3 regions of the Enterobacter sp. N5-15 genome follow, and region 3 is predicted to be linked to each of the others. Evidence: predicted binding sites of a transcription regulator. Region 3 holds the regulator's gene; each other region holds the start of a gene.
The links. Region 3 encodes CRP, which controls carbon source genes, mostly activating them, when cyclic AMP is high. Its sites were predicted from a motif close to ATGTGANNNNNNTCACAT; they were not measured.
Positions count from the first base shown of each region.

Region 1: the regulator CRP is predicted to act here: its motif matches at 980-997, upstream of AC2TE5_RS11360 (iron-containing alcohol dehydrogenase).
Region 2: the regulator CRP is predicted to act here: its motif matches at 855-872, upstream of cdd (cytidine deaminase).

Region 1 is NZ_CM170150.1:2,383,462-2,385,728, reverse strand. It holds gene dtnK (D-threonate kinase) at 1-923, opposite strand, end outside; gene AC2TE5_RS11360 (iron-containing alcohol dehydrogenase) at 1,097-2,263, shown strand; gene AC2TE5_RS11355 (dihydrodipicolinate synthase family protein) at 2,256-2,267, shown strand, end outside.
Region 2 is NZ_CM170150.1:3,196,408-3,198,674, forward strand. It holds gene AC2TE5_RS15170 (CidA/LrgA family protein) at 1-109, shown strand, start outside; gene AC2TE5_RS15175 (CidB/LrgB family autolysis modulator) at 106-801, shown strand; gene cdd (cytidine deaminase) at 931-1,815, shown strand; gene sanA (outer membrane permeability protein SanA) at 1,942-2,267, shown strand, end outside.
Region 3 is NZ_CM170150.1:4,445,888-4,448,154, forward strand. It holds gene AC2TE5_RS21120 (phosphoribulokinase) at 1-317, shown strand, start outside; gene AC2TE5_RS21125 (OsmC family protein) at 384-788, opposite strand; gene crp (cAMP-activated global transcriptional regulator CRP) at 1,100-1,732, shown strand; gene AC2TE5_RS21135 (YccS/YhfK family putative transporter) at 1,790-2,267, shown strand, end outside.

The DNA of each region.
Region 1 (2,267 bases), 2.1 Mb from region 3:
CGGGTGACGTGATGCTGCCGACAGAGTTGCTCGACCTGATGGCGAGCATCATTGCCCGCGCAGGTATGAACAATGCAGTGATGCCCAGCCTGTAGCACCTGCGCGATCCGGGCGAGATACCCGGCCGTAACGCCGCGCAAAACGTCATTCACATCAATGAATACCGACGAGACGCCGGAAGCACCTGTGGCCAGTGCGACCTGGCGTTGAGCGATCTCACTCATCGACCCCACCACGGCCAACAGCTGCTTGCGTCGCGCCGGGGCCAGATGACGGGCCAGCGCATCGCATAGCCCGGCAGAACCCACCAGCAGCGGCATCTGCGCGCAGGTCATTGCTGCGGCGATAATGGCATCCAGCTCCTCGTCGGTCTGCGCATCAACGAAGATCCACTCCGTTCCCTGCGCCAGTTCGGCTGCCAGCGTCTCCACGGTCACGTTTTTACCGCTCACGTCGCGAAAAAGGTCAGCAATCACGGCAGACGGAACGGGCGTTTTGGGATCGCTGGCAAATTCGGTTTCGTCCACCGGAATACCGTTTACCAGACACCTGCCGTTCCGCGTGATCCGCCCTGCCGCGGGGTATGCCGGGGCAACAATCACCTGGCGCTTGCCGCTCAATATCTTCAGGGACTGTGACTCGGCCCCCGCGTTGCCGCGCAGCGTCGAATCCATTTTTTTGATAAGCCAGCGGGCATCCGCGATATCCGCCCCGAGTGCGGCCACCTTTTCGGCCGCCTCCCATGCCGACAGCGCCCGGGAATCGGTATTGACGATCAGCGCATCGGTCGTCTGGGTAAAAGGTGTATGAAACGCCACGCTGACTTTTTTGCCGCACAGCGCCAGGCTGACGCCGGCATCGTTAGCACCGGTAAAGTCATCTGCGACGACCACAACCTCTCTGTACAGATTGTTCACTTTCATCCCCACTCCGGGTTCGCCTTTTCTGTTAATGATTATATTCAATCATGATTGATTATATGTGAGCAAGATCAAGTTAATCAGTTTGCGAATAAATTATAAATTTAGCCACACGATGACCATGAAGCGTCTTATTTGAGCGAAATCAATCATGGACACAAAGACAGGAGAAAAGCGTGGTTACGATCAACAGCACCATTATTAGCGGCGCGAATGCCATCGCCGCCATCAGGCCGTTACTCACTGATAAAACGCAGCTGCTGCTGGTGACGGACGGCAACATTGCGCGTCTGGAGGCAGCAAAGCAGATCCGCGCGCTCCTCGAAGAGGACAACCGCCGCGTCACGATTATTGACAGCGTGCCGCCTGAACCCTCCCACCACGATGTCAGCCAGCTGCTCGCGGGGTTAAGCGGGACGTTTGGGCTTATCGTGGGGATCGGCGGCGGTAGCGTACTGGATGTGGCCAAACTGCTCTCAGTGCTGTGTCATCCGCTGTCGCCGGGGCTGGATAACCTTCTGGCGGGCATAAAACCTGAGGCGCGCATCCCCTCTCTGCTGATCCCGGCCACTGCCGGAACCGGCTCGGAAGCGACGCCGAATGCCATTCTTGCGATTCCGGAGCAAAACACGAAAGTGGGCATTATCTCCCCCGTACTGCTGCCCGATTACGTCGCCCTGCTGCCAGAGCTGACCACCAGCATGCCCGCGCATATTGCCTCATCTACCGGGATTGACGCGTTGTGTCATCTGATTGAGTGTTTCACCTCAACGGTTGCCAACCCGGTCAGCGATAACGCCGCGCTGACGGGACTGGCTAAGCTGCTGAACAACATTGAAACGGCCTGCGCCGAACCGGGAAATCTGCTGGCGAAGCTGGAGATGCTGTGGGCGTCTTACTACGGCGGGGTTGCTATTGCGCATGCAGGCACCCACCTGGTTCACGCTCTTTCCTATCCGCTCGGCGGTAAATATCACCTGCCGCACGGCGTCGCTAACGCCATTCTTCTGGCACCCTGCATGCGAGCGGTTCGCCCCCACTGCGTGACGAAATTTGCGCAGGTATGGGATTTGGTGCCCGGTGCGGATACGGCGCTGTCAGACGAAGAGAAATCCCACGCGCTGGTGGAGTACTTTGCCGCGCTGGTTCGCAGGCTCAACCTGCCGGACAACCTGGAGGCGCTGGGCGTACCGCGCGACGACATCCCCTCCCTGAGCGATGCGGCCCTTAACGTTAAGCGACTAATGAACAACGCCCCTTGTCAGGTCAACCACGACGAGGTGCAGGCGATTTACCGGACACTGTTTCCCAACATGAATAGCCAGGGAGTGAATCATGTATAACAAC
Region 2 (2,267 bases), 1.2 Mb from region 3:
TGTGGTCTCCTGCGCGGTAAGTACGCTGGTGGTTTTCCTGGTGGTGAGCTGGAGTTCGCATCTGGTGCACGGTGAACGTAACGTGGTTGGGGAGAAAACAAAAAAATGATGGCCAATATCTGGTGGTCGCTGCCGTTAACCCTGGCGGTATTCTTCGCCGCGCGCAAGCTTGCCGCTCGTTTCAAAATGCCGTTGCTGAACCCGCTGCTGGTGGCAATGGTCGTGATCATTCCGCTCCTGCTGCTCACCGGCATTCCTTACGAACGTTATTTTGCCGGCAGCAAAATTTTAAACGACCTGCTGCAGCCCGCCGTTGTGGCGCTCGCCTTTCCTTTATATGAGCAGCTCCACCAGATCCGCGCCCGCTGGAAATCCATCATTACCATCTGTTTTGTGGGCAGCCTGGTGGCGATGATCACCGGCACGTCGGTGGCGCTGTTGATGGGGGCCTCCCCGCAGATTGCCGCCTCTATTCTGCCTAAATCGGTGACCACGCCTATCGCGATGGCAGTGGGTGGCAGCCTCGGCGGGATCCCGGCCATTAGCGCGATGTGCGTCATTTTCGTCGGTATACTAGGCGCGGTGTTTGGTCACACCCTGCTGAACGGCATGCGTATTCATACTAAAGCGGCACGGGGACTGTCGATGGGGACCGCCTCCCACGCCCTGGGCACTGCACGCTGTGCGGAGCTGGATTATCAGGAAGGGGCGTTTAGCTCGCTGGCGCTGGTGATCTGCGGGATTATCACCTCCCTGCTGGCCCCGTTCATTTTCCCGCTGATTCTGGCGGTGATGGGCTAAAATTTGCGATGCGTCGCGCAAATTTCATTTTGATTTCATAAGTTGCATACATAATGAGAAGTGGATCACATATAAAGCCCTGACGGCTCCGTAAACTACCGATCCATTAACCTTTATGAGGCAAACGCCATGCACCCACGTTTTCAAGCTGCTTTCGCCCAGCTTGCAGAGAATTTGCAGTCAGCCCTGGCTCCCGTTCTGGCAGATGCACACTTCCCCGCCCTGCTGACCGCGGAGCAGGTCACGATGCTGAAACAGGCAACGGGACTGGACGAAGACGCGCTGGCTTTCGCACTGCTTCCCCTGGCCGCCGCCTGCGCGCGGGCCGATCTCTCCCACTTTAACGTCGGAGCCATTGCGCGCGGCGTCAGCGGCACCTGGTACTTCGGCGGCAACATGGAGTTCCTGGGCGCGACCATGCAGCAGACCGTTCACGCCGAGCAGAGCGCCATCAGCCACGCCTGGCTGCGCGGTGAAAAAGCCCTGAGCGCCATTACCGTTAACTACACCCCCTGCGGCCACTGCCGTCAGTTTATGAACGAGCTGAACAGCGGGCTGCAGCTGCGCATCAACCTGCCGGGCCGCGCGCCGCACACGCTGGGGGATTATCTGCCTGACGCGTTTGGCCCGAAAGATCTGGAGATCAAAACGCTGCTGATGGACGATCAGGACCACGGTTACGCCCCGTCCGGCGATGACCTGAACCAGGCGGCCATTTGCGCGGCCAACAAGAGCCACACGCCGTACAGCAAGTCCCCGAGCGGCGTGGCGCTGCAGTGCCGTGATGGCCGGATCTTTAGCGGCAGCTATGCGGAAAACGCCGCGTTTAACCCAACCCTGCCACCGCTGCAGGGCGCGCTTAACCTGCTGAGCCTGAACGGCTATGACTATCCGGACATTCAGCGCGCCGTTCTGGCTGAGATTGCCGATGCGCCACTGATCCAGTGGGATGCCACCGCCGCAACGCTCAAAGCGTTAGGCTGTACGACAATTGACCGCGTACTGCTTGCCTGAACCTTCCGGCGGGCAGAAATGCCCGCCAGTTTGCTGAAAAACCCCTCAGTTGAGTCGCTGTTTCTTGCGCTAACCAGGCGGGTAAAGTAGCCTGAGTTAAATTTCATCCACGAACGAGCCATCTCCATGTTAAAGCGCGTTTTTTACAGCCTGTCTGTCCTGGTCGGCATACTGCTGTTGATCGTGCTGGGTCTCGACCGCTGGATGAGCTGGAAAACCGCCCCCTACATCTTTGATGACCTGCAGGACCTGCCCTATCGTCAGGTTGGCGTGGTCCTCGGCACCGCCAAGTATTACCGCACCGGCGTCATTAACCAGTATTACCGTTACCGCATTCAGGGCGCGCTGAACGCCTACAACAGTGGCAAGGTAAACTACCTGCTGTTAAGCGGGGATAACGCCCTGCAAAGCTACAATGAACCGGTGACGATGCGGAAGGACCTGATTGCGGC
Region 3 (2,267 bases):
GCTCCATGGAGGATTACATTAACTTCCTGACGCCGCAGTTTTCCCGCACCCATATCAACTTCCAGCGCGTGCCGACGGTGGATACCTCCAACCCGTTTGCCGCCAAAAGTATCCCGTCTCTGGATGAGAGCTTTGTGGTGATCCATTTCCGCAACCTCGACGGCATTGATTACCCCTGGCTGCTGGCCATGCTGCAGGGTTCGTTTATTTCGCACATGAATACGTTAGTGGTGCCGGGCGGAAAAATGGGGCTGGCGATGGAGCTCATCATGACGCCGCTGGTGGAGCGACTGATGGAAGGGAAGCAGATCGCGTGAACATGTTCCCTCTCCCTGTGGGAGAGGGTTAGGGTGAGGGCATCAACACGCACGATGCCCAAATAATTAGGCCTCGATCACTTCATACGAATGCGTGATTTTTACCGCTTTCTCCAGCATTAACGCCACAGAGCAGTACTTCTCCGCAGACAGGTCCACCGCACGCGAGACCGCCGCGTCTTTCAGCTCTTTACCGGTGACCACAAAGTGCAGGTTAATATGGGTGAACAGGCGTGGCGCCTCTTCGCGACGTTCTGACGTGAGTTTGACTTCACAATCCGTGACGTCATGACGACCTTTTTGCAGAATCGACACCACGTCAATTGCGCTGCATCCACCTGCCGCCATCAGCACCATTTCCATTGGGCTTGGCGCTTTATCGCCGGAGTTACCGTCCATCAAAATCTGGTGTCCTGACGCGGACTCGCCCAGGAACGTTAAACCTTCAACCCATTTCACGCGCGCTTGCATATTCTTAAACTCCAACGTTGCATTTTTGGTGACAGATTACGCGTGCGTTACATTTCTCGCAATGGAAGGCGACCTGCATCATGCTGAAGCGAGACACCAGGAGACACGCGGCGAAAGCTATGCTAAAACACTCTGGATGCTACAGTAATACATTGACGTTACACATGTATGCAGAGGACATCAAACTTTACTGGCTGCGAAACGTTACGGTAGCCGACTTCCCAGGGTATGGGTAAGAATTCGATTGCAACCCCAGAGTCCGGATGCATCTGATGACTCTGGTGACAGCTTATAACAGAGGATAACAGCGCATGGTGCTTGGCAAACCGCAAACAGACCCGACTCTCGAATGGTTCTTGTCTCATTGCCACATTCATAAGTACCCATCAAAGAGCACGCTGATTCACCAGGGTGAAAAAGCGGAAACGTTGTATTACATCGTTAAAGGCTCGGTGGCAGTGCTGATCAAAGATGAAGAAGGGAAAGAGATGATCCTTTCTTATCTGAACCAGGGCGATTTCATCGGTGAACTGGGCCTGTTTGAAGAGGGCCAGGAACGTAGCGCCTGGGTTCGTGCAAAGACAGCATGTGAAGTGGCTGAAATTTCTTACAAGAAGTTCCGTCAGCTGATTCAGGTTAACCCTGACATCCTGATGCGTCTTTCTTCCCAGATGGCGCGCCGTCTGCAGGTCACGTCAGAAAAAGTGGGTAACCTCGCCTTCCTGGACGTTACCGGCCGTATCGCACAAACCCTGCTGAACCTGGCGAAACAGCCAGACGCTATGACCCACCCGGACGGCATGCAAATTAAAATTACCCGTCAGGAAATTGGTCAGATCGTCGGTTGCTCCCGTGAAACAGTGGGCCGTATCCTGAAAATGCTGGAAGATCAAAACCTGATCTCCGCCCACGGTAAAACCATCGTGGTCTACGGAACGCGTTAATTCCGCTTAAACGGCGTGCCATCGCAAGGTGTCACGCCGTTTTTGTCTCTACTCCCCATGTGGCGCAGGCTGATCTATCACCCGGAAGTTAACTACGCACTGCGACAAACGCTGGTGTTGTGTCTTCCTGTGGCCATAGGTCTGATCCTCGGACATCTTCAGCAAGGCCTGCTGTTTTCCCTCGTGCCCGCCTGCTGCAACATTGCCGGTCTGGACACGCCGCATAAGCGCTTTTTCAAACGCCTGATTATCGGCGGCTGCCTGTTTGCGGGCTGTAGCCTCGCCGTACAGCTGTTACTGGCTCGTGATATCCCGCTGCCGCTGATCCTGACCGTGCTGGCGATGACCCTCGGCGTCACGGCGGAAATCAGTTCGCTGCACGCCCGCCTGCTTCCCGCCTCGCTGATTGCGGCCATTTTCACGCTGAGCCTCGCCGGGAATATGCCGGTGTGGGAGCCGCTGCTGATCTACGCCCTGGGGACATTGTGGTACGGGCTGTTTAACTGGTTCTGGTTCTGGCTGTGGCGCGAACAGC